DNA from 3 places in the Actinacidiphila sp. DG2A-62 genome. Region 3 is predicted to be linked to each of the others. Evidence: riboswitches for the same ligand, from Rfam matches in the RefSeq annotation. Region 3 holds a riboswitch; each other region holds the start of a gene.
The links. Region 3 has a riboswitch for cyclic di-AMP ahead of VSR01_RS15900 (peptidoglycan DD-metalloendopeptidase family protein). Riboswitches for the same ligand answer to the same signal wherever they lie in the genome.
Positions count from the first base shown of each region.

Region 1: linked by a shared signal. The riboswitch ahead of VSR01_RS24625 (C40 family peptidase) and the one ahead of VSR01_RS15900 (peptidoglycan DD-metalloendopeptidase family protein) in region 3 are both predicted to bind cyclic di-AMP.
Region 2: linked by a shared signal. The riboswitch ahead of VSR01_RS30550 (M23 family metallopeptidase) and the one ahead of VSR01_RS15900 (peptidoglycan DD-metalloendopeptidase family protein) in region 3 are both predicted to bind cyclic di-AMP.

Region 1 is NZ_JAYMGI010000002.1:5,464,234-5,473,666, forward strand. Features, by position in the region: gene VSR01_RS24600 (response regulator transcription factor) at 1-372, shown strand, start outside; gene VSR01_RS24605 (hypothetical protein) at 380-697, opposite strand; gene VSR01_RS24610 (TIGR03767 family metallophosphoesterase) at 846-2,624, opposite strand; gene VSR01_RS24615 (C40 family peptidase) at 2,988-4,103, opposite strand; gene VSR01_RS24620 (hypothetical protein) at 4,437-4,796, shown strand; gene VSR01_RS24625 (C40 family peptidase) at 4,902-5,957, opposite strand; cyclic di-AMP (ydaO/yuaA leader) riboswitch at 5,965-6,118, opposite strand; gene VSR01_RS24630 (C40 family peptidase) at 6,267-7,406, opposite strand; partial or broken gene pcrA (DNA helicase PcrA) at 7,646-9,433, shown strand, end outside.
Region 2 is NZ_JAYMGI010000002.1:6,811,955-6,821,387, reverse strand. Features, by position in the region: partial or broken gene VSR01_RS30565 (bifunctional acetate--CoA ligase family protein/GNAT family N-acetyltransferase) at 1-2,580, opposite strand, end outside; gene VSR01_RS30560 (HPr family phosphocarrier protein) at 2,684-2,965, shown strand; gene VSR01_RS30555 (GntR family transcriptional regulator) at 3,277-3,951, opposite strand; gene VSR01_RS30550 (M23 family metallopeptidase) at 4,248-5,135, opposite strand; cyclic di-AMP (ydaO/yuaA leader) riboswitch at 5,151-5,305, opposite strand; gene VSR01_RS30545 (M16 family metallopeptidase) at 5,657-7,042, opposite strand; gene VSR01_RS30540 (M16 family metallopeptidase) at 7,039-8,484, opposite strand; gene VSR01_RS30535 (DNA gyrase/topoisomerase IV subunit A) at 8,687-9,433, shown strand, end outside.
Region 3 is NZ_JAYMGI010000002.1:3,645,567-3,654,999, reverse strand. Features, by position in the region: gene VSR01_RS15925 (hypothetical protein) at 1-160, shown strand, start outside; gene VSR01_RS15920 (helix-turn-helix domain-containing protein) at 108-692, opposite strand; gene VSR01_RS15915 (hypothetical protein) at 689-1,762, opposite strand; gene VSR01_RS15910 (DUF4240 domain-containing protein) at 2,047-2,646, shown strand; gene VSR01_RS15905 (N-acetylmuramoyl-L-alanine amidase) at 2,740-3,441, opposite strand; cyclic di-AMP (ydaO/yuaA leader) riboswitch at 3,846-3,986, shown strand; gene VSR01_RS15900 (peptidoglycan DD-metalloendopeptidase family protein) at 3,998-5,791, shown strand; gene VSR01_RS15895 (helix-turn-helix domain-containing protein) at 5,972-6,553, opposite strand; gene VSR01_RS15890 (NAD(P)/FAD-dependent oxidoreductase) at 6,873-8,006, shown strand; gene VSR01_RS15885 (class I SAM-dependent methyltransferase) at 8,198-8,818, shown strand; gene VSR01_RS15880 (GNAT family N-acetyltransferase) at 8,924-9,433, opposite strand, start outside.

The DNA.
Region 1 (9,433 bases), 1.8 Mb from region 3:
GTCATCGGCGTGATCCGCGGCGGCGCCCGCGGCTATGTCACCAAGACGATCACCGGGCCCGACCTGATCGACTCGATCTTCCGGGTGCGCGACGGCGACGCGGTCTTCTCGCCGCGACTGGCCGGCTTCGTGCTGGACGCCTTCGCCTCCACCGACGCGCCCCCGGTGGACGAGGATCTGGACCGGCTCACCCAGCGCGAGCGCGAGGTGCTGCGGCTGATCGCGCGCGGCTACGCGTACAAGGAGATCGCCAAGCAGCTGTTCATCTCGGTGAAGACGGTCGAGTCGCACGTCTCGGCGGTGCTGCGCAAGCTCCAGCTGTCCAACCGGCACGAGCTGACCCGGTGGGCCACCGCCCGGCGGCTGGTGTAGCCGGGGCTCAGACCACGTCCTCGTCCGGCCACAGCAGCGTGTAGTTCGGCACCCGCACCGCGCGCTGCTCGACCGGGGTGTCCAGGGACTCCATCGGTGTGCCCTCGGGCACCCGGCAGCGACTGAGGTGGATGCCGATCAGGCAGGCGTCGCACCAGAAGGACGCGTAGCCGGTGCGCTCGCTCGGCTGCCCGGTGAAGGCCACCCGCAGCGCGTCGGCGCCGCAGTCGGGGCACTGCGTGTGCGAGGCGCGTTCCGGCAGCGCCTTGCAGTACAGCGTGTACGCCTCCCGCCAGGCGCCCCAACTCGCCGTCAGGGCTTGCATGTCCGCTCTCCCGTCCGTTCGCCGCCGGCCCGTCGCAGGTCGACAGACGACACTACGCCGGTCCGGCCGGTCGCGGGTCGCTTTCCCCTAACGGTTGCGGACACGCGCGGGGCCCGTACGCCCTCCGGCGGGGCCCGCGGGGCGCGTCTCAGGCGATGCGCACGAGCAGTTCGGTGTTGCGGTCGCGGGCCTCGCCGGCCGCCGACTCCTTGACCCCGGACGACGTATCGGCGAGGTAGGCGCCCAGGCCAGGGGCGTTGTAGGACAGTTCGCGGTAGAGCGAGGCCAGGCCCACCGAGGACCGGTCGGCGAAGTCGGTGCGGTAGGGCGCCGAGGACTCGACGAGGGTGGTGAACAGCGACACCGTGCCGTCGTGGTTGTCGGCAAGCTCGAAGAGCCTGGCGTGCTGCGGGTAGTCCACGTGCGAGGCGGTGTTGACCTCCCAGAAGGACCGCGCGGGCGCCGCGGGGTGCGGGTGCGGCGTGATCTTGTTGACGTGGCTGTGGCCGTTGATCCACGCCACCACGTTCGGGAAGCGGTGCAGCAGGGCGATGACCTCCTGGCCGTCGTGCCGGGCCCTGTCCTCCGCGGTGGCGTCGGGCCGTACCGTCATGCTCGGGCTGTGGTGGTGGCTGAACACCAGGATCTTCGCGTCGGCCGCGCCGGGGTTGGCGACCCGGTGGCCGTCGGTGTCGTAGTACGCCGCGCTGTGCGCGGTCAGCGTCCGCTCCAGCCAGCGCAGTTGGTCGCCGTCCAGGGAGCCCTGGAGGTGGCCGCCGCGGAAGGTGGTGTCCAGGCTGATGCCGAGCACGCCCTCGGCGACGGCGAAGGAGTAGTACTGCCGGTCGCCGTCGAGGTTGTCCTCGGTGTAGCCGTGGCCGACCGGGCCCGCGCCGGTGTGCGCGGGGTCCAGGTGCGCGAGCAGGAAGTCGTGCGGGTCGGTGGCGCGGCGGCGCGGGTCGGGCGTGACGGTCCTGGCCCGCGAGGCGTTCGCGCGCAGCACGTCCTTGAGCACCGAACTGCGCGGGTCCGCGCCGCTGACCACCACCGCGCGGAAGCGGGCCGCGTCGGCGTCGGAGACGGTGTACAGCTTGCGCGCGCCCACCGCGTACGCCTGGAGCCAGGAGTCCTCCGGGGCGAGGCAGCCGGCCGGCAGCGCGTCGTGGTTGCCGGGCGTCGAGTACCACGGGACCTTCAGGCCGGGGCTGGTCAGCGGGGCGGTCGCGGCGGCGAGGTAGCCGGGCAGCCGGGGCAGGCCGCGCTGCTTGTCGACGTCCCGCAGCGCCTGCTCGACCTGCCAGAACTGCGCCAGCCCGGTGTTCTGCGCGCCCTCGTACGCCGCCGGGTCGCCGGTGTTCGGGGTGATCGGGCCGCCGCTCATCGCGGTCATGTACCACTCCAGCTCGATCGCGGCGTTGTTGTCCGCGTTGTCGCCGGTGGAGATGGCGAAGCCGAGCGGCAGCCCGGTGTGCGGGCCGGCCCGCAGCGCGTTCACCTGCTCGATCAGCGCGACGGCGCCGTGCGCGGACAGGGCCTCCTGCGCGCGCCACGAGCCGGGCGAGCCGGCCCGCAGGAACTCGGTGCGCAGCGGGTGCTGCACATCGGCGATGTGCAGGTCGGTGAGCTGCGCGAAGCAGGCCAGCGGGGTGCGCCGGTCGGTCCTGCGAGCGGCCGCGGCGGCCAGCTCCTGGCGTACCGCCACCGGCCAGCCCGGCCCCGCGGCGATCCGCCGGTAGCCGCCGGCCGGGCCGTGCAGCCGGGCGGTCGCGTCGAGCGTGGTCAGCCCGTACGGCGCGGGCCGCCGGACCACCGGGTCGTGGGTGATGCGGACCGGGCCGCCGGTGGGGTGGGCGGCGGCGGGATGCGGTGCGGCCGGCCGGGCGGCGGCCTGCGGCGTGGCGCCGCGCGCGGCCAGCGGCCAGGCCACGGCGGCCGACGCGGCCGTGGCGCCCGAGGCGATGAGAAGTCGACGTCGATTGACACCTGTGGCAGCGGAACCGAGCCCGGCCATCAGAACCCTCCGGTGCAGGCGGATTACCCTCACCTGGAGCGTCGGCAGGCTGTGTGACCCCCCGCTGAACACCACAAAAACCCCACCAGCCACTTCGCGGGCGGCGGGACGGACGTTGCCCCTCGCCTTCTTGAACGCGTCTTGACGCGCGCATTGCCCGGCCCCGAAGCGCGGGGGCCGGGCGGCACGCGCGGACGTGGCGGAAGAAGCGGCGCCGGACGGGGCTCGGTCAGAGCCCGGCGCGGGTCAGGCGCGGGTCAGGCGCGGGTCAGGCGCGGGTCAGGCCGGGCGGGTGGCGGCGGCGAAGGGCATCTCGGAGATCGGCGCGATCCGCACCGCCGCGCCCGGGTGCGGGGCGTGGATCATCTTGCCGTCGCCGATGTAGAGGCCCACGTGCGAGATGCCGGAGTAGAAGAACACCAGGTCGCCGGGGCGCAGCTGGGAGCGGGGGACCCGGGTGCCGGCGTTGATCTGCGTGTACGTGGTGCGCGGCAGCGCGACGCCGGCCGCGCGCCAGGCCGCCTGGGTCAGGCCGGAGCAGTCGTACGCGCTCGGGCCGGTCGCGCCCCAGACGTAGGGGAGCCCGAGGGCCCGGTAGGCGAAGGCCACCGCGGCGGCGGCGCGCGAGGAGGGCGCGGGGGCGCCGGAGCCGGAAGAGCCGGGGACGCCGGTCAGCGGCAGGCGGCCGGCGGCCCGGGACGCGGCGGCCGGCGACGTGCCCGGGGACGTACCGGACCGTGAGGACGCGCCGTCGTCGGCTGCCCGCACCGCGGCCCGGTCGGCCGGCGTCAACCGGTCCAGCAGCGCCCGCGCCTGGTCGAGCTTGTCCTGCACCGCCCGCTTGCGCGCGGCGAGTTGGGACTGCGCCGCGCGCAGCGCGGCGAGCTTGTCCGACGCTTGCCCGCGGGTGCGCGTCACGTCCCGCTGCTGCACGGTGAGCCGGTCCACCGCGGCGGCCTGGCGGGCGCCCAACTGCCGGAGCAGCCCGGCGCGTTCCAGATAGTCCCGCGGCGAGGAGCTGAGCGCGAGTTGCAGCGTCGGGTCCAGCGTCCCGGAGCGGTACTGCGCCGCGGCGACGCCGCCGAGCGCGTCGCGGACCGACTCCAACCGGGCGGTCTTGCGGGCCAGTTCGTCCTGCAACCGGTCCAACTCGGCGGCGGCCTGGTCGGCGCGGACCTTCGTACCGTCGTAGGACTGCGTGGCCTGCTCGGCCTCCTGGTACAGCTCGGCGACCTTCGCCTGCACCTCGGCCCTGGTCATCTTGGGCTCGGCCTGCGCGGCCCCGGCCAGGAACGGCGCGGACGCCGCCGAGGCGAGCGCCAGGGTGAACGCGGTGCGCTGCACCGAGCGGGAGACGGTGATCCGCGGTAACGGCAGGCGACTGTGGGAGGCCATGGCGGCCGTCCCTCCTTCCCAAGGGGGCGCTCCGGGGACGGTCCCCGGGAGCCGGGGGCCCGGCGGCGCCCGCACGGGGGACGGGACGCCGCCGGGCTCGGCGGAGGCGGCCGGACCGCTTGAGGGGAGGCCGCCTGGGATGCGACGTTAAGCCTGGGCCGCCCGCGGTGCGGGCCCTCCGACCGGGACTGCCCCCTTTCGGCCACCGCCCGACCGGTCCCGACCGCTGTTCGACGGGTGATCCGCCCGTATCGGTGGCCGACTTGACGGATTGCCCCGTACTCCCCACCCCTGGACGGCTCGCGTGCTACCTGCCCGATTAGGGTCCAGGGCATGGACACGCTTCTCCACGTCTTCGTCGGGCTGCACATCATCGGCATCGCCGCGCTGCTCGGCGGCTTCCTCACCCAACTGCCGGTGATGGGCAACAGCGGCGGGCAGGTCCGCTTCGTCTCCGGGATGCTCTACGGCGCGCTGACCATGCTCGTCACCGGCGTCGCGCTGATCGCCATCGCGCACGCCGACGACCTCCACCCCAGCAGCGCCAAGCTCGGCGTCAAACTGGCGGTGCTGATCGTGATCCTGGGCCTGGTCTACGTCAAGCGCGACGAGGAGCGCGTCGACCCCCGCGTCTTCGCGGCGGTCGGCGCGCTCACGGCCGTCAACATCTTCATCGCCGTCCTGTGGACATAAGGGCCTGGACGTGAGGGCCTGGACGTAGGGCGTCGTCGTGAGGGCGTCGACGTGAGGGCTTCGTCGCGAGGGCGTGGCCGAGGGTCGGCCCGGGGGCCCGCGTGCTCAGGCCACCCGGCGGGCCGCGGCGAACGGCATCCAGCTCATCGGCGCGATCTCCACGGTCGCGCCGGTGTGCGGCGCGTGCACGATCTCGCCGTTGCCCAGGTAGATGCCCACGTGCGAGATGCCGGAGTAGAAGAACACCAGGTCGCCGGGGCGCAGATCGGACTGCGAGACCGCGACGCCGTCCTTGACCTGGTCCCAGGTGGTGCGGCCGATGCCGACGCCGGCCGCCTTGTACGCGGCCTGGGTCAGGCCCGAGCAGTCGTACGCGTTGGGGCCGGTGCCGCCGGAGACGTACGGCTTGCCGCGCTGCGCCAGCGCGAACTGGATCGCGGCGGCGGCGCGCCCGCTGGCCGGGCCGTTGTAGGTATAGCTGACGCCGGCCGACGACGAGGACGAGGAGGACGTGCTCGCCGGGTGCATCGCGGCGATCTTCGCCCGCTGCTCCGCGGTGAGGCTGTTCAGCAGCTTCTGCGCGGCGGCCAGCTTCGTCTGCACGTTCTTCTTCTGGGCGGCCAGCTTGCTCTGCGCGCGAGACAGTTCGTCGAGGCTCGCGGTGGCCTGCTGCCGCTGGATGTTCGCCTGCTCCTGCTGGACCTTGAAGGTCTCCAGCGCCTGCTCCTGCGTGCTGGACAGCCGGTCGAGCATGTGCGACTGCTCGAGGAACTGCTCGGGGTTGCTGGACAGGAACAGCTGCGTGGTCTGGTCGATCCCGCCGTCGCGGTACTGGGCGGTGGCGAACTGGCCCAGCACCCGCCGGGTCTCGTTCATCTTCTGGGTCTTCTGGGCCACCTGCGCGAGCAGTTGGTTGGCCTTGGTCCGCGCGGTCGCGGTCTTCTCCTTGGCCTGGTCGTACTGCTGGGTGGCCACCTCGGCCTGCTGGTTCAGCGTGTCGATCTGCTTCTTGACCTCGCTGATCGAGGGCTTGGCGGGCGCGGCGTGCGCGCTCTCGCTCATCAGGGTGACCGAGGCCAGTGCCGCCGCCGTGACGCCGACCGCCGCACGGGGGGCGGCGGAGGCGAGTATTCGGGGACGCGGCTTGCGGTGCGACGCCAAGGAGGCGACTCCTTCCGTGGACCGCCGACCGGGTTAGCTGACGGGTTCGGGCTCGAAAGGTCGCCCTACGGTCCCGCGCCTCGCGGCGCCGGCCCGATTCACCCCAAATGCTGGTGGGTCCCCGGCTCCGGCCGTGCGGCCGGATTAGGCGGAGGTGGCATGCTGCCGGCAATTCCCGGCGGAGGACGTGTCACCTAGCCGGTTACCGTAGCCAACGGGTGCGGGTCATGGGAAGTTTGGATCGCAATGTGACCGACATCGCTTCGTGATCTTACCGTCGGTGGCCGCCGTGGCCGGCCCGCGTCGCGGTCAATACGGGCGAACCCCGGCGTAGATGGGCATTTCCGTGATCGGCGCGATCTTGACCACGGTGCCGGTGTGCGGCGCGTGGATCATCTGGCCGTCGCCGATGTAGAGCCCGACGTGGCTGATGTCGCTGTAGAAGAAGATCAGGTCGCCCGGCTGCAGAGCGTCCACGGACACCCGGTGGCCGACGTTCACCTGGTCCCAGGTGGTGCGCGGCAGGTTGATCCCGGCGGCCTTGTACGCGGCCTGGGTCAGTCCCGAGCAGTCGAAGGAGTCGGGGCCCGTCGCACCCCACACGTACGGCTTGCCGAGCTGGTCCCGGGCGAAGGCGATCACCTGCTGGGCGATCGAGGTGTTGGCGGCGCTGCCCGACCCGGTCGAGCCCGTCGAGCCGGCCGACTGCGCGGCCTTGGCCGCCTTCTGCGCCGCGGCCTTCTGCTGGGCGGCCAGCTCCTGCGCCCGCTTGCGCGCCTCGGCCTCCTGCTTGGCCGCCAGCGCCGCCAGCCGCGCCTTCTCCTGCGCGGTCAGGCTGTTGAGCAGCTTCTGCGCCTCGCCGAGCTTGGTCTGTACGTCCGCCTTGGCGGCCTTCAGCCTGGTCTGCTGGGTGGTCAGCGTGGCCAGGCTCTTGGCCGCCTCGATGCGCTGCTGGGTCGCGGCGACCTGCTGCACCCGGTACGACTCGACCGCGGCGCGCTGCCGCTTGTTCATCACGCTGGTCAGGTGCAGCTCGTCGACCAGCGACTGCGGGTCGCCGGCCAGCATGTAGCGGGTGGTCGAGTCGTCGCCGCCGTTGCGGTACTGCGCGGCGGCGATCTGCCCGAGCACCCGGCGCGAGTCGTTCAGCGCCTGCGTCTTCCGCGCGGCGGCCTCCAGCAGCCGGTTGACCTTCGCGTTCTGCTGGTCGACCTGCTCCTTGGCGCCGTTGTACTTCTCGGTGGCGACCTCGGCCTGGTGGGTGAGGCTGTCGACCTTCGCCTTGGTCTGCGCGATGGTCGGCTGGGCGGGCTTGCCCGGCGCGGGGGCGGCGCCGGCGCTCTCGGTCATCAGCGTCACGGTGGCCAGCGCGGCCGTGGTGATCCCCACGGCGGCACGCGGCCCCGGCGTGCTCAGCAAAGCGGTACGGGCCTTACGGTGCGTCGCCATGGCGGACGGACTCCTCTCGGACGCTGACCGAAGCGGCTGGTGCGGAACCGTAGCCAAGGCCCGCCGTTGCTGGGAAGGGCGATGTCCGATAAGGCCCGATACCTTTTCGTAATCTTTTTTCGACGCGGGCGTGTCGTCACCCTGCGTGCCGACCGGGCTACCGCGGCCCGGGTCCCGCGGAGCCGCGGCCGACCCGAACCGCCGCGGCTGTCGGCGGCGGGCCCTAGACTCGGGAGGCGATGAGCAGCCTCTTTGACGAACACTTCCTCGCCGGTCTCGACGCCGCCCACGGACCGGCCCACGGGCCGTCCGACCCGTCCTCCGGCGACGACGTGCCCCCGCCGGACGACGAGGCGGACGGCGGCCCCGGCCACGCCGCGGAGGAGGTCCCGCACGACCTGTTCGGCGACCGCTTCGACGGCCCGCCGCCAGCCCGCGACGCGTACTATCGCGACGGCGCCCCGCGCCCCGCGATCGACCCCGCGCAGCTGCTGGAGGGGCTCAACGAGCAGCAGGCCGCGGCCGTCGTGCACGCCGGCAGCCCGCTGCTCATCGTCGCCGGCGCCGGCTCAGGCAAGACCCGGGTGCTCACCCACCGCATCGCCCACCTGCTCGGCGCGCGGCACGTGCACCCCGGCTCGATCCTCGCCATCACCTTCACCAACAAGGCCGCGGGCGAGATGAAGGAGCGTGTCGAGCAGCTGGTCGGCCCGCGGGCGAACGCGATGTGGGTGTCCACCTTCCACAGCGCCTGCGTGCGCATCCTGCGCCGCGAGTCCAAGAAGCTCGGCTTCACCTCGTCCTTCTCGATCTACGACGCGGCCGACTCCAAGCGGCTGATGGCCCTGGTCTGCCAGCGCGACCTGGACCTGGACCCCAAGCAGTTCCCGCCGAAGTCCTTCAGCGCCAAGATCTCCAACCTCAAGAACGAGCTGATCGACGAGGAGACCTTCGCCGGCCAGGCGGAGACCACGTTCGACAAGAAGCTCGCCGAGGCGTACGCGCTCTACCAGGCCCGGCTGCGCGAGGCCAACGCGCTGGATTTCGACGACATCATCATGACCACCGTCAACCTGCTCCAGGCGTTCCCGGACGTCGCCGAGCACTACCGGCGGCGCTTCCGGCACGTCCTGGTCGACGAGTACCAGGACACCAACCACGCGCAGTACACGCTGGTCCGCGAGCTGGTCGGCTCGGGGAGGAGGCGGGGGAGCTGTGCGTGGTCGGCGACGCCGACCAGTCGATCTACGCCTTCCGCGGCGCGACGATCCGCAACATCCTCCAGTTCGAGGAGGACTACCCGCAGGCCCGCACCATCCTGCTGGAGCAGAACTACCGCTCCACCCAGACCATCCTGTCCGCCGCCAACGCGGTCATCGAGCGCAACGCGGGCCGCCGCGCCAAGAACCTGTGGACGCAGTCCGGCGACGGCCCGGTCATCACCGGCTACGTCGCCGACACCGAGCACGACGAGGCGCAGTACATCGCCGAGGAGATCGACCGGCTCACCGACGCCGGCGACGCCCGCCCCGGCGACGTCGCGGTCTTCTACCGCACCAACGCGCAGTCCCGTGTCTTCGAGGAAGTCTTCATCCGGGTCGGCCTGCCGTACAAGGTCGTCGGCGGCGTCCGCTTCTACGAACGGCGCGAAGTACGCGACGTGCTGGCGTACTTGAGGGTGCTGGCCAACCCCGAGGACAACGTCCCGCTGCGCCGCATCCTCAACGTCCCCAAGCGCGGCATCGGCGAGCGCGCGGAGGCGATGATCGACGCCCTGGCGCTGCGCGAGAAGATCTCCTTCCCGCAGGCGCTGCGCCGCGTCGACGAGGCGTACGGCATGGCGGCCCGCTCGGCGAACGCCGTCAAGCGCTTCAACACCCTGATGGACGAGCTGCGCACGGTCGTGGAGTCCGGCGCGGGCCCGGCCGTCGTCCTGGAGGCGGTCCTGGAACGCACCGGCTACCTCGCCGAGTTGCAGGCGTCCACCGACCCGCAGGACGAGACGCGGGTGGAGAACCTCCAGGAAC
Region 2 (9,433 bases), 3.2 Mb from region 3:
GCAGCGAGACCCGCAGCAGCAGGTCCTCGAGCGCGGCGGTGTCCACCGGCTCGGCGCCGCGCCAGCCGAACAGCAGCGGCGCGGCCCGGATCGAGCGGACCAGCTCCGCGGCGTCCTTGTCGGTGACCGGGATCAGCCGGTGCGCCACGTCGCCCAGCAGTTCCGAGGGCGCGCCGGCCAGCCCGAAGGACAGCACCGCGCCGGCCGCGGGGTCGACCCCGGCCCGCACCACCGTGTCGACGCCGCGCGGCGCCATCGACTGGACCACCGGGAGGAGTTCGGCGGGCCGGCCGAGCCGTGCGGTCAACTCGGCGTAGCCGCGGCGCAGGTCCTCCTCGTCGGCCAGGTCCAGGCGCACCCCGCCGAGGTCGGCGCGGTGGCGCAGGTGCGGCGCGGTGGTCTTGAGCGCCACGGGGTAGCCGAGGCGGGCCGCCGCCTCGACCGCGGCGTGCGCGTCGGGCGCGGGCAGTGCGGGCCGCACCGCGATGCCGTAGCGGGCGAGCAGGCCGGCCGCGTCGGCGTCGGCGAGCGTCACCGCGGCGCCGGGCGGCGCGCCGGCCGGCAGCAGCCGCCGCACGTCGTCGGCGGCCGCGGCCTCCTGGATGTCGTCGTACTGCGGGATGCGGCCGGGCTCGGCCTGCCCGGCGCGCCAGGCGGCGTACGCGGCTGCCTCGGTCAGCGAGCGCACCGCGCGGTCGGCGGCCCGGTAGGCGGGGACGCGGGCGCCGTCGCCCTCGCGGGCGACCAGCCGGTCGGCCATCGCGTCCAGCGCCGAGTGCACGACCACCACCGGCTTGTCCGCGCCGGCCGCGGCGCGGCGCAGCGCGGCGGCGAGCGCGGGGTCGTCGCCGGCCGGCGCGTCCTGCGCGCCGACCCGGGGGATCGCGGTGACCACGACGGCGTCGCCGGCCGGGTCGGCCAGCGCCCGGCGCAGCGCGGCGGCGAAGTCCTCGGGCCGGCCGCGGTGGTCAGGTCGAGCGGCGCGGCCGGGCGCAGTCCCGCGGTGAGCGCGGCGTCGTAGGTGAGCAGGCCGAGCGACTCGGAGTTGCCGAGGACGGTCAGGCGGTTCCCGCGCGGCAGCGGCTGGAGCGCGAGGAAGAGCCCGGCGTCCAGCAGTTCGGTGACGGTGTCCACGCGCAGCACGCCGGCCTGGCGGAACAGCGCGGAGAGGGTGGCGTCGGGGATGCGGGTGGCGGGCGCGGCGTGGCCGGCCGGGACCGCTCCGGAGTGCAGCGCGCCCTTGACCACGACCACCGGCTTGACGGCGGCGGTGCGGCGGGCGAGGCGGGTGAACTTGCGCGGGTTGCCGAAAGACTCCAGGTACATCAGCACCGCGTCGGTCTCCGGGTCGTCCTGCCAGAACTGCAGCAGGTCGTTGCCCGAGACGTCGGCGCGGTTGCCGGCGGAGACGAAGGTGGAGGGGCCGGCGCCGCGCCGGTGCAGACCGGACAGCAGGGCGATGCCGATGGAGCCGGACTGGGTGAACAGCCCGAGCCGTCCGCGCAGCGGCATCTCGGGCGACAGCGAGGCGTTGAGCGCGGTGTCGGCGGCGGTGTTGACCAGGCCGAAGGCGTTGGGACCGATGACGCGCATGCCGTGGCTGCGGGCCCTGCGCACCAGGTCGCGCTGGCGCTCGCGGCCCTCGGGGCCGGACTCGGAGTAGCCGGCGGCGACGACCAGCAGGCCGCGCACCCCCGCCTCGCCGCAGTCGTCGACGGCCTCGGGGACGCGCTCGGCCGGCACCGCGAGCACCGCGAGGTCGACGTCCTCGCCGATCGCGGCGACCGAGCGATGGCCGGGCACGCCGTCGACCTCGGCGCCCTCGGCGGGGAAGGAGCGGCTGACCGCGTACAGGCGGCCGGTGTAGCCGCCGGCCGCGATGTTGCGCAGCAGGGTGCGCCCGACGCCGCCCGCGCGGCGACCCGCGCCGACCACGGCGACCGACGCGGGGCGCAGCAGGCGCTGCACCGAGCGGGCCTCGGCGCGGTGCTCGCGGGCCCGCATCACCTGCACCGAGTGCTCGGTGGGCTCCAGGTCGAGGTCGAGGTGGACCACGCCGTCGGCGAAGCTGCGCTCCTGGGTGAAGCCGGCGTCGGTGAAGACCTTCACCATCTTCCGGTTGGCCGGCAGCACCTCGGCGGTGAAGTGCAGGATGCCGCGCTCCCGGGCGGCGGCGGCGATGTGCTCCAGCAGCGCGGAGGCCACGCCGCGGCCCTGGTGGGCGTCCTGCACCAGGAAGGCGACCTCGGCGCGGGTGCCGGCGCTCCCGGTGGCCAGGCCCTGCTCGTCGGTCCTGTCGTAGCGCACGGTGGCGATGAACTCGCCGCCCACGGTGGCGGCCAGGCCCACCCGGTCGTCGTAGTCGTGGTGCGTGAAGCGCCGCACGTCGCGGTCGGACAGCCGGGGGTAGGGGGCGAAGAAGCGGTAGTACTTGGACTCGTCGGAGACCTTCTCGTAGAAGTCGACCAGCCGCGTCGCGTCGTCCGGGCCGATCGGCCGGATGTGGGCGGTCCCGCCGTCGCGCAGCACGACGTCCGCCTCCCAGTGCACGGGGTACGGGTGCTGGGCCTGGTCGTCCATGGCCCCAGCGTAGTCAGGGGCGGGGCTCGCGCGGCGTACTCGCGCGGGAGGCCCGCGGAGAGGCACTCTGAAGCACGTCGTCACCGACCCGAAGGGCAACACCATGGCTGAGCGCCGCGTCACCGTCGGCTGGGCGGAGGGCCTGCACGCCCGCCCCGCCTCCATCTTCGTCCGGGCGGCGACCGCCGCCGGGGTGCCCGTCACGATCGCCAAGGCCGACGGCGGCCCGGTCAACGCCGCCTCGATGCTGGCCGTGCTGAGCCTGGGCGCCAGGGGCGGCGAGGAGGTCGTGCTCGCCTCGGACGCCGAGGGCGCGGACGCCGCGCTGGACCGCCTGGCGAAGCTGGTCGCCGAGGGGCTGGAGGAGCTTCCCGAGACCGTGTGAGCGCGGTCCGTCCGCCGCGGATCTCCGCACGCGGGCGTATGCGCGCACGCGGATGCGCACGAGGTGTTCGGGCGAAGTGTTCGGGCGAAGTGTCTCGCACGCACGGATATGCGCGAGCACCGGTATGCGCGCACGCCTGTTCTCGGGCACGGGTATTCGCGCGCAGGCGTACGCGTCGGCGAGGCGTTCCTCCGCGAGGATATCCGCACACGGAATTCCGGCGCTATCCGCGCCGTCGCTGAAATCCGCGCCACGGATATCAGTCCGCATAGCGCGCCCCGATATCCGTACTCCTGTATACGGCGCGTTTGTTAAGCGCGGCGGCGCACCGCGTGTACGGGATGTTTCGGGGTGCTCACCGCGGAGGTGCGTTCGGCATGGGCGGCCGCGAGCCGGCGGGCCCGCTCGGCGTCGCCGCGCGCCACCGCGTCCACGATCGCCGCGTGCTCCTCCCAGGACTGCGCGGGGTGCGACGGGGACGCGTCCTGGAACACCCAGGCGATCTTGTGCCGCAGCTGGATCAGCGACGCGGCGAGCGTCGGACTGCCGCTGGCCTGCGCGAGCGTCTCGTGGAACCAGCCGCTCAGCGAGGCCAGGTCGGCGGACTCCCCCTGCGGCGCGCGCTCCTGGCCGAGCCTGACCAGCCCGCGCAGCACCTTCAGATGGGCCTCGGTGCGCCGCTGCGCGGCCCGCGCGGCGCCCAGCGGCTCCAGCAGCGCGCGCAGTTCCAGCAGGTCGTCCGCCTCCTGCTCGCTGGGCTCGGCGACCGAGGCGCCGGCGTGCCTGCGGGTGCGGACGAACCCCTCGGACTCCAGGGTGCGCAGCGCCTCGCGCACCGGCACCCGCGAGACGCCGTAGCGCTGCGCCAGCTGCTCCTCGGTCAGCCGGCCGCCCGGCGGGAAGAACCCCGCCACGATGTCGTCGCGGATCGCGGTGCACACCACCTGGGCGGAGATGCGGCGTCCCGCGCCGTCCGTCCCGTTCACCGGTGAATCCACCGGTTCCGCAGATCCGGCCGGTCATTCCGGCCGACGCGGTCGATCCGAACGATCCGGTCGACCCGGTCGATCCGTCCCACCCGATTCCGCCGATCGCCCATCACCGAGACCCCTTGCTCCCCTTATCCGCCCGGTTTTCCTTCCGGCATTGTGCCGGACTCCATTCCAGCACGTCGGGGAAAAGAAAAGTATCCCCGCATTGCGAGAAGGCCCCGGCGGGGTGCCGGGGCCTTCTCGGGGGACGGGCCGCTCTCGGGGAACGGGGTGGGACGCGACGGACGGGGTCAGATGGTGACGCCCTTGGACGCCATGTAGGCGACCGGGTCGATGTCCGAGCCGTAGTCGGGGGTGGTGCGCACCTCGAAGTGCAGGTGCGGTCCCGTGACGTTGCCGGTGGCGCCGGAGATGCCGATCTCCTGGCCCTCGGTGACCGTCTGCCCGGCCGAGACCAGCGGCTCGGTGAGGTGGCCGTAGAGCGTGTACTTGCCGTCGGCGTGCCGGATGATCACGTCGTTGCCGTACGCGCCGTCGGCGCCGGCCGAGACCACGGTGCCCGCGGCGACGGCGTGCACCGGCGTGCCGGAGCCGACCAGGAAGTCGACGCCGGTGTGCGAGCCGCTGGACCACATCGAGCCCGACGCCTTGTAGCCGGTGCCGATGGGCGCGTCGCCGACCGGCTTCATGTAGCCGGAGCTTGCGCTCAGCGAGGTGCGGGCGGTGGAACGGCTGGCGGTGGCCTGCGTGCTGCGGGCGGCCGCGGCCTTCGCCGCGGCGGCCTTGGCCCGGGCGGCGGCCTGCGCCTTCGCCGCGGCGGCGGCCTTGGCCCTCGCCGCTGCGGCGGCCTTGCGCTCGGCCGCGGCCTTGCGCGCCGCGGCGGCCTTGCGGGCCTTCTCCGCCTTGGCCTTCGCCGCGGCCTTCTCGGCGGCGGCCTTGTGCTGGGCGTCGGCCTGCGCGGCCAGCGTCTGGGCGAGCGAGCCGGGGACGTCGGCGGCCTGGGTGAAGACGGTGCTCTGGGCGGTGGCCGGCTCGGCCTCGCCCGGCGAGGCCATCGCGGTGGCGCCGAACGCGCCCGCGGCGGTCAGGACGGCGACGCCGGCCAGGGTGGCGGTGGTGCGGCCACGGCGCGGCCTGCGGTGCTTCCCGCGCAGGGCGGGACGAACGGGGAACGCCATGAGGAGGCGTCACTCCTTTCCTTCCTTCTCGCCTACCGGGTTAGCTGACGGGTTCGGAGCAGGAAGGTCTCCTACGGGGGCGGCCGCCGCGGTGGCGGACCTCCTCCCGATTCACCCCGGGGAAAGTGGGTCCCCGGCTCCCCTGGACGGGGACTCGGCGATGTACGGGTGTGCGCCCGGAGGACCGGACGCCGCTGTCCCGAGGACAACGAGCGTTGACGCTAACCGGGCGTTCGGCCCCGCACCAAACAGATCGGCCGATATGTAGCGCACGCCACACACGCCTCCGCAGGCTCATACAACTGGCCAAAACGGCATATTGGGCATCAAGTCGACGCCTGCGGGGAACCGGCGCTCGGACGCCCCTCGGACACTCTCGGACGCCCCCGGGCGCCCGTGGACGCGCCGAACCCCGGCCGCCGTGCGGGCGACCGGGGTCCGGGGGACGCGTCACCGCGAGGGCGGTGCAAGCGCCGCGGTGCGAGCGGTCCGAGCGGTCCGAGCGGCGCGGCGCGCGCCGGTCAGCTGATGACGGCGACCGGGCCGATGCCCAGCTCCCGCACCGGATCGGCGATCTTCGACGCGTCGCCGACCAGCACCACCACGAGACGGTCCAGCGGGAAGGCGTTGACCACCGCCGCGGTCGCCTCGACGGTTCCGGTGGCGGCCAGCCGCGCGTACATCCCGGCCTGGAAGTCGTCGGGCAGTTGCTGCTCGACCTGGTCCAGCAGGGTGCCGGCGACCGCTGCCGCCGTCTCGTAGCGCAGCGGCGCGACGCCCACCAGATTCTGCACCGCGACGTCCCGCTCGTCGTCGGTCAGTCCTTCGGCGGCGAGCGTGCGGATCACCTGCCAGGCGTCCGCCAGCGCCGGGCCGGTGACCTCGGTGGCCACCGAGCCGCTGATGCCGAGCAGCGCGGCGCCGGTGCCGTCCGCGTTGGACAGCAGCACCTGGGCGAAGGCCCGCACGCCGTAGGTGTAGCCCTTCTCCTCGCGCAGCACCCGGTCGAGCCGGGAGGTGAGGGTGCCGCCCAGGCAGTAGGTGCCGAGGACCTGCGCCGCCCACACCGGGTCGTGCTTGTCGCCGCCGGTGCGGCCGACGAGCACCTGGGTCTGGACCGAGCCCGGGCGGTCCACGATCACCACGCGGGAGGTGTCGTCCGCGGTGATCGCCGGCCGCGGCCGCGGCGTGCCGGGCGTGCCGGTCCAGCGGCCCAGCGTGCCGTCGAGCAGCGCGGGCAGGTCGATCCCGGCCAGGTCGCCCACGACCACCGCGGTGGCGGTGGCCGGCCGGACGTGCGCGGCGTAGAAGGCGCGCACCGCGGCCGCGTCGATATTGCGCACGGTCTGCTCGGTGCCCTGGCGGGGGCGGGAGCAGCGCAGCTCGGCCGGGAACAGCTCCTTGGACAGCGCCATCGCGGCGCGCCGCGACGGGTTGGCCAGCTCGTGCGGGATCTCGTCGAGCCGGTTGGCGACCAGCCGCTTGACCTCGTCCTCGGGGAAGGCGGGCGCCCGCAGCGCCTCGGCGAGCAGGCCGAGCGCCTTGTCCAACCGGCGGACCGGCACTTCGAGGCTGACCCGGACCCCGGGGTGGTCGGCGTGCGCGTCCAGCGTCGCGCCGCAGCGCTCCAGCTCGGCCGCGAACTCCTCGGCGGTGTGCTCGTCGGTGCCCTCCGACAGCGCCCTGGCCATGATGGTGCCGACGCCGTCCAGCCCCTCGGGCTCGGCGTCCAGCGGTGCGTCCAGCAGCACCTCGACGGCGATCACCTGCTGGCCGGGGCGGTGGCAGGTGAGCAGCGCCAGGCCGTTGCCGAGGGTGCTGCGCTCGGGGGCCGGGAACGCCCACGGCTTGGGCTCGCCGGCCTGCGGCTGCGGATGGAACGTCATGACGGCGGCGGTCTCGCTCACGCCCGGCCCTCTTCCTCGACGGTGTCCTCGACGGTGGCGGCCCGCTCGGTGGCGGCGGGGGCCGCGGCGGCGGCCTCGTTGTCCTCGTCCGCGCCCTGCTCGGCCTGCGCGTCCTGCGCGTCCTGCGCGTCGGCGCTGTCCGCGCCGCCGGTCGGCTCGTAGACCAGCACCGCCCGGTTGTCCGGGCGCAGCCGCTGCGCGGCGACGGCCTTGACCTCGGCCGCGGTGACCGACAGCACCCGGTCCACCGCGGTCAGCGCGAGCTGCGGGTCGCCGAACAGCACGGCGTACCGGCACAGTTCGTCGGCGCGCCCACCGACGGTGCCCAGCCGGTCCAGCCACTCGCGCTCCAACTGCGCCTGGGCCCGCTCCATCTCCTCGTCCGTCGGCCCTTCCTGCGCGAACCGGGCCAGCTCCTCGTCCACCGCGGCCTCGATGACCGGCAGTTCGACGCCGCTGGACGCCTTGACGTCCAGCCAGCCCAGCGAGGGCGCGCCGGCCAGCCGCAGCAGGCCGAAGCCGGCCGTCACCGCGGTGCGGTCGCGGCGCACCAGGCGGTTGTGCAGCCGGGAGGACTCGCCGCCGCCGAGCACCGTCAGCGCCAGGTCGGCCGCGTCGCTCTCCCGGGTGCCGTCCTCCGGCAGCCGGTAGGCGGCCATCAGGGCGCGCGAGGGCACGTCCTCCTCGACCACCTCGCGCAGTTGGGCGCCCATCACCGGCGGCAGCGAGCCGTCGCGCGGCGCGGGCTTGCCGTCGTGCGCGGGAATGGTGCCGAAGTACTTCTCGACCCAGGCGAGCGTCTGCCGCGGGTCGATGTCGCCGACCACCGCGAGCACCGCGTTGTTCGGCGCGTAATAGGTGCGGAAGAACGCCTGGGCGTCCTCAAGCGACGCCGCGTCCAGGTCCGCCATCGAGCCGATGGGCGTGTGGTGGTAGGGGTGCGGCGCGGGGTAGGCCAGCGCCGTCAGCCGCTCGAAGGCGGTGCCGTAGGGCACGTTGTCGTACCGCTGGCGGCGCTCGTTCTTCACCACGTCCCGCTGGTTGTCCAGGCTCTCCAGGTCCAGCGCGGTGAGCAGGCTGCCCATCCGGTCGGCCTCCAGCCACAGTGCCAGCTCGACCTGGTGGGCGGGCATGGTCTCGAAGTAGTTGGTGCGCTCGAAGCTGGTGGTGCCGTTGAGCGAGCCGCCCGCGCCCTGGACGAGCTCGAAGTGCCCGTTGCCGTGGACGTTGGCCGAGCCCTGGAACATCAGGTGCTCGAAGAGGTGGGCCAGGCCCGTCCGCCCCTCGATCTCGTGGCGTGAACCGACGTCGTACCAGAGGCAGACGGCCGCGACCGGGGTGAGGTGGTCCTCGGAGAGCACCACCCGCAGGCCGTTCGCCAAGCGGTGCTCGGTGGCTGTCAGGCCGCTGGAGTGTGCCTCCGGCGTGGCCGTGTGACCCATGGGCAAGCTGTCCTTCCGGTCGCTGCTGCGTGACTGCGTAGAGTGCTGCCACTCTAGGGAAGCGTGCCCGCGCCGCGCGAAGTTCCCGCGCGAGGCTCGCGGGCGCCGCGCCTTCCCGACGGGTCGCGGTCCGCTGTGTCGGTGCCGCGGTCCACAATGGTCGACACGTGTGCCCAGGTCCAGACGAAGGAGCGACGCCGAGATGGCCCGCCGTACCACGAAGACCCCGCCGCCCGACGACGATTTCGAGGAGCGCATCCTCGACATCGACGTCGTGGACGAGATGCAGGGCTCCTACCTTGAGTACGCGTACTCGGTGATCTACTCCCGCGCGCTGCCCGACGCCCGGGACGGCATGAAGCCGGTGCACCGCCGCATCGTCTATCAGATGAACGAGATGGGCCTGCGCCCCGAGCGCGGCTTCGTCAAGTGCGCCCGCGTGGTCGGCGAGGTGATGGGCAAGCTGCACCCGCACGGCGACGCGTCCATCTACGACGCGATGGTCCGCATGGCGCAGCCGTTCTCAATGCGGCTGCCGCTGGTGGACGGGCACGGCAACTTCGGCTCGCTGGACGACATGCCGGCCGCCATGCGCTACACCGAGGCCCGGATGTCGGGGCCCGCGCAGCTGATGGTGGAGTCGATCGACGAGGACACCGTCGACTTCACGCCCAACTACGACGGCCAGGAGCAGGAGCCGGGCGTGCTCCCGGCCGCCTACCCCAACCTGCTGGTGAACGGCGCGTCGGGCATCGCCGTCGGCATGGCGACCAACATGCCGCCGCACAACCTGGGCGAGGTCATCGCCGCCGCGCGCCACCTGATCAAGCACCCGGGCGCCGACCTGGACACGCTGATGCGCTACGTCCCGGGCCCCGACCTGCCCACCGGCGGCCGGATCATCGGACTGTCCGGCATCCGCGACGCGTACGAGACCGGCCGTGGCACC
Region 3 (9,433 bases):
CGAGGCGCGGGCCCGCGCCTCGCACCTCCAGGCGTCGCTGCAGGGCCTGGACGCGGCCGAGTACCACTTCTACGTCGGCGCGTCGCTGGTCCGCGTCTCCCGCATCCTCACGCCCGACCAGACGCAGGACTATCAGGACGCGGCGGCGAGTCTGGGGTGAGGGCGCCGGGGGCGGTCGGCGTCGCTGTGGCCAGCCAGGTGCGCAGGGCCCACCACCAGCGCAGGGTGGGGAGCAGCCGGGGGTCGTCCCACTCCTGGGCCGGCGAGGGGGCTGCCGGCGGCTGCGCGGGTGCCGGTGCCGGTGCCGGGGCCGGTCGCGGTGTGCGCGCCGGGCGCGTGGCGGGCGGGGGCGAGGCCAGCCGGGACAGCTTCGCGAGGCGGTAGCGCACGGTGTTGGGGTGCAGGTGCAGCGCCGCCGCGGTCAGGTCCAGCCGGTGGCCGAGGTCGAGGAACGTCAGCGCGGTACGGGCCAGTTCGCGGTGGAAGGCGTCCGCGGGATCGAGCCGGCCGAGCAGTTCCCCGGCGAGCGTCGCGGCGAGGTCGGGGCGCGCGGCCAGCGCGGTCTCGGCGGCGAGGTCCGTCAGCAGGTGCGGGCCGGTCGCCCCCGCGGCCCGGGCCGCCTCCAGCGCGTCCGCGCACAGCCGGTGCGTGTCCGGCAGCGCGGCGAGCGGGACGGCGGGGCCGATGATCACCAGGTCGGTGGGGTCGGTGGGGTCGGTGGGGTCGGTGGCGTCGGTGGCGTCGGTGGGGTGTGTGGAGTCCGCGGAGGAGGAGGTGGATTCCGTGGGGTGCGCGGCGTTCGTGAGCCGTGTGGGGCTCGGAGAGTCTGCGGCACGTGTGGGGTGCGTGGGGTTTTCCGGGGCCACGGGGTTCGTGGAGCCCGCCGGCTCCGTGGCTCCGTCGGCCGTTCCGGTTGCGTCGGTCCTGTCGGTCGCGTCGGTTGTGACCGCTGTGTCGGCCGTGCCGGCTTGTCCGTCCCTCCGGCGGGGCCGCTCCCGGCCCACGGCGCGCGGGGATGGGTCGGCGGGGTTCCGGCCGACTCCGGGAGCAGGCCCGCGAACCTCCCGTCGACCAGGCCGAACACCGCGTCCGGCGCGGTGAGCCGGCGCTCCAGCGCGCGGGCGCGCACCGGGTCCGCGACGTCCGCCAGCACGCACCGGTACGCCGCCTCCGGGCGCAGCCCTGCCCGCCGCAGCTCCTCCGGGCCCGGCGCCGGGCCCGGCTCCGCGTGCAGCAGCCGGCGCAGCACCTGCGTGCGCTCGTCGCGCGAGGTGCGGGCGCGTTCTAGCTCGGCCGCGTGGTAGCCGGCGATCACCTGGCGCTCCATCGCGCCGGCGTGACGGTCGAACAGCAGGAGCGCGTCGAGCAGCACGGCGTCGGGGACGCCGGCGGCGCGGCCGCGTTCGACGCCGATCTGGAGGGCGCGGATGCGGCCGGCGTGGACGCCGTGGAGGAGGGCGGTCAGGGGGACGCCCTGTTCGGCGCGGTCGGCGCCGAGGCGGGTGGCGGTGGGGTCGTCCTCCGGGGCGTCGGGCGTGCCGGGGGTGTCGGGAACGTCGGGGCGTTCGAAACCGGCCAGGCCGGAGGCGAGGAGGACCTGGATGTGGCGGAGGTTCTCGGCGATGGGGAGGCGGGCGACTTCGGGGGAGGTGCGGGCGGCGGTGGCGACCTCGGTGAGGACGGCGGGGTCGGTGATCATGGCGCGCAGGATCGCGGCGAGGGTGTCGCGGGTCTCGCCCCCGCTGTCCGCTGTCCGGGCCACCCCCCGAACCTAGCGCGACGCCCGCGCCGAGCCCGCCCCGCCTCCCGATCGCCTCGACGCCGCGCGTTGCCCCGGCCGGGTGCGCTGCGGTTTTCTTCCTACGTCCCGACGGCGCCGGAGGTCAGCAACCCAGGGGCGCGGGGAACTGCGCGACGAGCCACGACGGATCTGCGGCCGGGTACGGCGAGTACGGCGCAACCTCGGGCGTTGGGGAGGGGAGCGCGGCGCAGCCGGGTGGCTGGAAAGTGACGTCGGAGGCGATGAGCCCCTGGCATAGTCGGCGCATGGAGACAGACCCCCTCTGGACTCTGATGACCGAACTCCGCCGCCTGGGCCTGGCTGCGGAGAAGCGCGACGAGTGGGTACGGGACACCCTCGCCGCGCAGACCCCGCAGGAACTCGTGCGGTTCCAGGCGGAACTGGAGAACGCCATGGCCGAGGCGTTCACCTGGAATTTGTGGGGCGCGGCCGACCGCGTCTTCGGCGGCTGGTGCTCGGACGACACCTTCGCCTACTTCCAGCGATGGATGGTCGGCCTCGGCCGCCCCGTCTTCGAGGCGGCCGTCGCCGACCCCGACGCCCTCGCCTACGTCCCGGAGATCCGCCGGCTGTCCGGTCGGCCCCGGGACGGCTGGGGCGGGGACGCGCCGCAGTGGCCGGCGCTGCCGGACCTCGCCCCCGCGGTCCACGCGCGGCTGACCGGTGCGCCGGAGGACGCGTTCCACGCCGCCGTGGCGCTGCTGCGCACCCCCGCGCCGCCCGCCGCTGCCCCCCGCGGCCACCGGTGGAGCGCGCTCGACGAGCCCGAGGCCGCGCGGCGCCTGCCGCGGCTCACCGCCCTCTTTCCGCTGCCCCCGCCCAGCGCGTCCCGTACGCTCCTCTGACAACGATGCCATCCCCCCTGACCCCCCGCCCCGGGCCCACCTCCTGCCTCCCTGCCGAGGCGGCCCCGGGGCGGGGGTCGTCCTGTCCGCGGCTCAGGTGCCGTTGACCAGGCGCATGTAGCGGACCCAGTCCCAGTTCGGACCGGGGTCGGTGTGGTCGGTGCCCGGGACCTCGACGTGCCCGATGATGTGGTCGCGGTCCTTGGGGATGCCGTACTTCGTGCAGATCTCGGCGGTCAGCGCGGCCGACGCGTGGTACATCGCGGTGGTGAACCACGAGGCGTCGTCGACCCAGCCCTCGTGCTCGATGCCGATGCTGCGCGTGTTGTAGTCCCAGTTGCCCGCGTGCCAGGCGATGTCGTGCTCGCGGACGCACTGGTCGATCGCGCCGTCGGACGAACGCACCACGTAGTGCGCGGCCGCGGCGTGGCTGGGGTTCTGGAAGAGGCTGATCGTGTCGGCGAAGGTCTCCTGGGTGACGTGGATGACGACGAGGTTGATCGGGTACGTCGACGGCCGGTTGGACGCCGTGTAGTTGCTGGTGCTGGCCGGGGCCCAGGTGGCGGACGGGTAGTCGACGGTCGCCGCGGTCGCGGTGCCGTGCCCGGACCACAGCTCGCCGGCCAGTCCCGCGGTCGCCGCGGCGCCCAGCGCCAGCCCGCCGCGCAGCAGCGCCCGGCGGGAGGACGTGCCGGGCGCGGCGGAGCCGGCCGGGTCCGCCGGCTCCGCGGGGTCCGGTGACTGGCCGAATCCGGCGGGCTGCGGCGGGAGTTGGGGTCGGTTCCGGCGTGCCATGGCGGGCTCCCTCTGGAGGCAGAGTGCGGGCGAGTGCATGACAAAAATGTGGGGCTCGCCCATCGTGGGGCCGACGCCCGCGACCTGCCAAGCGGTTCGCGAAATGGCAGAGGTCCATACCCCTGGAAGCCGTCCCGCGCACCGCCGCGCACGCCTGCGCGCCGACCGGCGGAAACCGTTTCCGCCCGCTCACCGACGGTAGCCGTCCCTACCCCCTCCGCATCACGTATGACACACGCTCACATCACCGGCAGGCCACGCGAGGTGCCCGCTTTACCCCTTCTACGGATGGTGTGACCGTTTGGTTCCCGTTGCCAACTCCCGGGTTCGGCTTGGAAAACGCCCCCGGCTCTATTAACGTTCGATAACGCAGCGCGGTCGTCACCACCGCCGTCAGAGGCGGCACCGTGCGCTTGCCGAATCCCGTCCGCGGGAACCGGGGACCCGAGAACGTGGGGTGAATCGGCCGGCCGCGAGGCCGTCCGTAGGAGACCTTCCTGCTCCGAACCCGTCAGCTAACCCGGTAGGCGAGAGGGAAGGAAGGAGTGCGCCCGCCGTGGCGTCGAACCAGTCTGCCTACGCACCCTCGCCCGCCCGTCCCGAGGCGGAGACGACCGACGCGCAGGCGTCGGCCCCCTCGACCCCCTCGGTCCCGTCGGCGCGCACGGAGCCCGAGCCGCTGCCCCGGCAGGCGGCCCAACCCCCGCTCCCGCAGCAGCAGTTCGCACCGCAGCCGCAGCCGCAGTCGCAGCCGCAGTCCGCCGCCTCCTCCCGGTCCCTGGTGCCGCAGGTCCCCTCCCGGCCCGGCGCGCCCGTCGACGCCGTCGCGTACGCCGGACCCGCGCCGTACGCCGGCCCGGTCGCGTACCCCGAACCCGGTCCGTACGCCGAGTCCGGCCCGTACACCGAGTCCGGTCCGTACACCGAGTCCGCGCCGCACGCCCGGACCCGGGACGGCGAATACGGCGAGTACACCGACACCGGCGACGTCAACGGCGCCTACGCCGGCGGGCCGGCCGACGCCTACGCCGCCGGCCCGTACGCCGACCGCGCGCCCTACGCCGACCCTTACACGGACCCGTACGGCCCCCGCGCCGGGTACGCCGAGGCTCCCGCGCCCTACGCCGCCCCCGCCCCCTCCGCGGAGCCCGCGCCGCTGCCGGCCGCGACCCCCGGGCAGCTGCCCGAGCCGCTCCCCGCGCTCGCGCCGACCCCGCTGCCCGCCCTGGCCCCGGAGCCCGAACCCGTGCCGGAAGCCGCTCCCGCCGCCGAGGCGCAGCAGCGACCGCAGCGGCGCAATCTCTCGCGCGGCGGCGCCGTCCTCGGCATAGCCGCGATGGCCGCCGTCGGAGCCGCGGGCGTCGCCGCGGCGGCCCCGGCCGGGGCCGCGCCGGCCGCCGGGCCCGCGCCCGTGTCCGTGCCCGACGTCACGCCCGACATCACGCCCGAGCAGACCCCGGAGCCGCAGAACGCCGAGGGCCCGGCCGCCGACACCGGCCCGGCCGCCGCGCACACCGCGACCGCGGCGGAGGCGCCAGCCCCGGCCGCGGAGGACCTCACCGCCGCGCCCGACCAGGCGCGTACCGCGGAACCGCTGCCCGCGGCCGCTCCCGCCGCCGCGACCACGCCCGCCGCCGCGCCCGCGCCCGCCGGCTCCGACGCCCCCGCCGAGGACGCCGCCACGGAGCCCCCGCAGGCCGCGGCGCCCGCGCCCACCGACCCCGGCGAGGCGCTGCGCACCCGGATCATCGGCCAGGCCGTCGCCCAGCGCGAGGCCGCGGCCCAGGCGGAGCGCGACGCCGCCGCCAAGATCGCCGCCGACCGGGCCGCGCGGGAGTCCGCCGCGGCCAAGGTGCGCGAGCAGGCCGCCGCGGCGAAGGCAGCCGCCGAGGCGAAGGCGCGGGCCGAGGCGGAGGCCGCCGCGCGCGCCGAGGCCGAGCGCCTCGCGCAGCTCGCCGCCTCGTACATCAAGCCGGTCGCCTCCGCGACCCTCACCGACGGCTTCGGCCAGGCCGACCCGTGGTCCAACGTGCACACCGGCCAGGACTTCAGCGCCCCCACCGGCACCCCGGTGCACGCCGTCCACGGCGGCACGGTCACCTCCGCCGGCTGGGCGGGCGCCTACGGCTACCGCGTCGTGCTCACCCTCGACGACGGCACACAGCTCTGGTACTGCCACCTGTCCACGATGGTCGCCACCGAGGGCCGCGTGACCACCGGTGACACCATCGGCAGGATCGGCGCGACGGGCAACGTCCCCGCGCCGCACCTGCACCTGGAGGTACGTCCCGGCGGCGGCGCCCCCGTCGACCCGCTGCCGTGGCTGCGCTCCCACGACGTCGCCGTCTGAGCGGCCGGCGCCGCGACCGTCCGCCCGGGCTCCGCGTTCCCGAACGCCGGCTCCGTGACCCGACCCCCGTACGCGGCGCACCCGTGAAACCTGCGTACGGGCCCAACGTGCCGGCGGCCCGGCGGCCCGGCGACCCGCGGGGGCCGCCGGGCCCCCGCGTGGGGTCGGGCGGGTCGGCTGTCAGCGACGGGTCGGGCGCGCCCGTACGTGGACGCGCTCGCCTTGCGAGCCGAACAGGCTGAGGATCTCCACGGGCGTGTCGCCCGCGTTGGCGAAGCCGTGCGGCGTGCGGGTGTCGAACTCCGCGGCCTCGCCCGCCGTCAGGATCAGGTCGTGTTCGCCGAGCGCCAGCCAGAGCTTGCCGGAGAGCACGTAGACCCAGTCGTAGCCCTCGTGGGTGCGCTGCTCGGGGCGCTTGGGCGGGCCGGACTCCTGGCGCGCGGGCATGATCTGCTTGTAGGCGTTGAGGCCGCCGAGGTGGCGGGTCAGCGGCACGATGGTCTGGCCGCCGCGGACGAACGGCCGTGCGTACACCCGCGGGTCGCCGGTCGGCGGCGCGCCGACCAGCTCGTCCAGCGGCACGTGGTACGCCCGCGCGAGCGGCAGCAGCAGCTCCAGCGTGGGGCGGCGACCGCCGGACTCCAGCCGGGAGAGCGTGCTCACCGAGATGCCGGTGGCCTCGCTGAGCTGGGCGAGGGTCATCCGGCTCTCGCCGCGCAGGGCGCGCAGCCGCGGTCCCACGGCGGTGAGGACGCCGGCGATTCCGAGGTCGTCGCCGCTCCCGCCGCTCGTTTCGCTCCCGCCGCTCCTCCCGGTCCCGCCGCTTCCCCCGGTCCCGGCGTTCTCGGCGCCGTCGGCCCAGCCGTTCCCGCCGGACGCCGCGCCGCTCGCCGCGCCCGCGCCGCTCGCCGCGCCGCCCGTGCGGTCCGCCGCCCCCGGGTGCACCCGCTTCGCTCGTTTCGACGTCACCCTTCCATTTGCCGTCACGGCAACAAAGTTTGTCAACCTGGCGAGTCCGGGGCGAGGCTGCGAGGCAGGAGAAGAGCCGCAGGACGACAGCGGAAGCGGAGGTCGCGGCGTGATGTACGAAACCCTGCACGGGCGCGGTGGAGCGGACGGGGACCCGTGGGACGTGATCGTGATCGGCGGCGGGACCGCCGGGCTGAGCGGCGCGCTCACCCTGGCCCGGGCGCGGCGCCGCGTGCTCGTGGTCGACGCGGGCGAGCCGCGCAACGCGCCCGCGGACGGCGTGCACATGTATCTGGGCCGCGAGGGCACGCCGCCGCGCGAGCTGCTGGCCGCGGGCCGCGCCGAGCTGGCCGGCTACGGCGGCGAGGTGCGCGAGGGCCGCGCGGTGACGGCGGTGCGCGACGGGGAGCGGTTCCGCGTCGAGCTGGACGACGGCTCCGCGCTGCACGCCGCCCGCCTGCTGGTCACCACCGGCCTGACCGACGAGCTGCCGGACGTGCCCGGCCTCGCCGAGTGCTGGGGCCGCGACGTGCTGCACTGCCCGTACTGCCACGGCTGGGAGGTCCGCGACCAGCCGATCGGCGTGCTCGCGGTCGGCGACGCCGCGCTCGCCGTGCACCAGGCGCTGCTGTGGCGGCAGTGGAGCGCCGACGTCACGCTGTTCCTGCACACCAGCGGGGTGGAGCCGGACGAGGACGGCTGGGAGAAGCTGGCCGCGCGCGGCGTCGCGGTGGTCGACGGCGAGGTCACCCGGCTGGCGGTGGCGGACGGACGGCTCGACGGCGTAGTCCTGGCGTCGGGCCGTACGGTCCCGGTCCGCGGCCTGGCCGTCGGCACGCGCCTGACCGCCCGTTCCGGCGTCCTGGAGGGCCTCGGCCTGCGGCCCGCGGACCTGCTCATGGGCGCGTACGCGGTGGGTACGCGTATCCCCGCGGACCCGGTGACCGGCGCGACCGACGTGCCGGGCGTGTGGGTGGCGGGCAACGTCACCAACCTCACCGAGCAGGTCATCGGCTCCGCGGCGGCGGGCGTACGGGCCGGCGCGGCGATCAACATGGACCTGATCGAGGCCGAGGTCCGCGAGGCGGTCGCGGTCCGGCGGCAGGATGGTGCCGCGGGGCCGGGACCGGACCCGGCGGCCGAGGCGGACCCGGCGGACCGGCCGGCCGCCTCGGCCGCGGCGGCCGGGACTGCCCCGGCGGCCCTCGGAAGCGCGACGGCGGCGGAAGGGAACGGTGGACGGTGAGCGGGGAGCACGAGGACCGGGCGGTGCGCGGCGGCGCGGCGGCGGGCGATGTCGGGCCCGTCGACGGGAAGGGACCGGGCGGGGACGCGCCGGCGGGCGGGAGCGGGCCCGCGGGCAGCGGCGGGCCCGCGGGCAGCGGTGGGCCGGACGAGGGCGCGCCGGAGGAGGGCGCGCCGGACGGCGGGGACGCGCTGCCGGAGTCGGCCGCGGAGTACTGGGACGGGCGCTACGCGGGCAGCGAGCGCATGTGGAGCGGGCGGCCGAACGCGGTGCTGGTGCGCGAGGCCGCCGAGCTGAGGCCGGGCCGCGCGCTGGACCTCGGCTGCGGGGAGGGCGCGGACGCGGTGTGGCTGGCGGCGCGCGGCTGGTCGGTCGTGGCCGCGGACATCTCGCAGGTCGCGCTGGAGCGCGCGGAGGAGCACGCGCGGGAGGCGGGGCTCGGCGGGGCGATCCACTGGCAGCGGCACGACCTGACCGAGACGTTCCCCTCCGGGTCCTTCGACCTCGTCTCGGCGCACTTCTTCCACTCGCCGTTCGAGATGCCGCGCGAGCGCATCCTGCGGCAGGCGGCGTCGGCGGTCGCGCCCGGCGGTGTGCTGCTGGTCGTCGGCCACGCGGCGTTCCCGCAGGGCCACCCGCACGCCGACGCCGAGCTGCCGACCCCGCAGCAGGTCTACGACCAGCTCGAACTACGCGCCGAGGCGTGGGAGTTGCTGACCGCCGAGGAGCACGAGCAGGAGTACACCGACCGGGAGGGACAGCCCGCGGTGCGGCGCGACAACGTGCTCAAGCTGCGCCGCCTGTCGATGTGAGGCCGCGGGGCACGCGGGCCGCCGCGGGCCGCGTGCCCCGCGGCGGGACCGGCGATCGCGGGATTCCGTGCCGGGAACGGCGGTCGCGGGCCGTGGCGGTTCGGATCACGGGTGCGCCGCCGGTTCCGGCGCCGGCGGGGTCCACTCGTCCAGGAGCAGTCCGAGGACGACCTCGTCGAGGTAACGGCCGTACACCCAGGCGGCCTTGCGCATCGTGCCCTCCACGGTGAAGCCGTTGCGCCGGGCCGCGGCGATCATCGCGGCGTTGTCGCCGAGGGTGTCGACCTGGAGCCGGAACAGGTTGCGCACGGTGAAGCCGTACACGCACAGCGCGCGGACCACGTCGGTGCCCAGGCCGCGTCCGCGGAAGGCCGGCCGCAGCGACATCCCCAGGTGCGCCGAGCGGTTGTGCGGGTCCAGGCCCCACAGCGCGGCGATCCCGGCCAGCTCGCCGGACGCGGCCTCGACGACGGAGAACACCGGCCGGTCGTCGTTCTCCGGGTCGAAGGAGAAGGTGTACGGCGAGGCGGTCCCGAGCGGCAGCGGCCGCCAGGGCCGCCGGTCCGAGCGCGCCCGCCCCTGGACGTCCTCGTAGAGCTCCCGGTGCAGAACCTC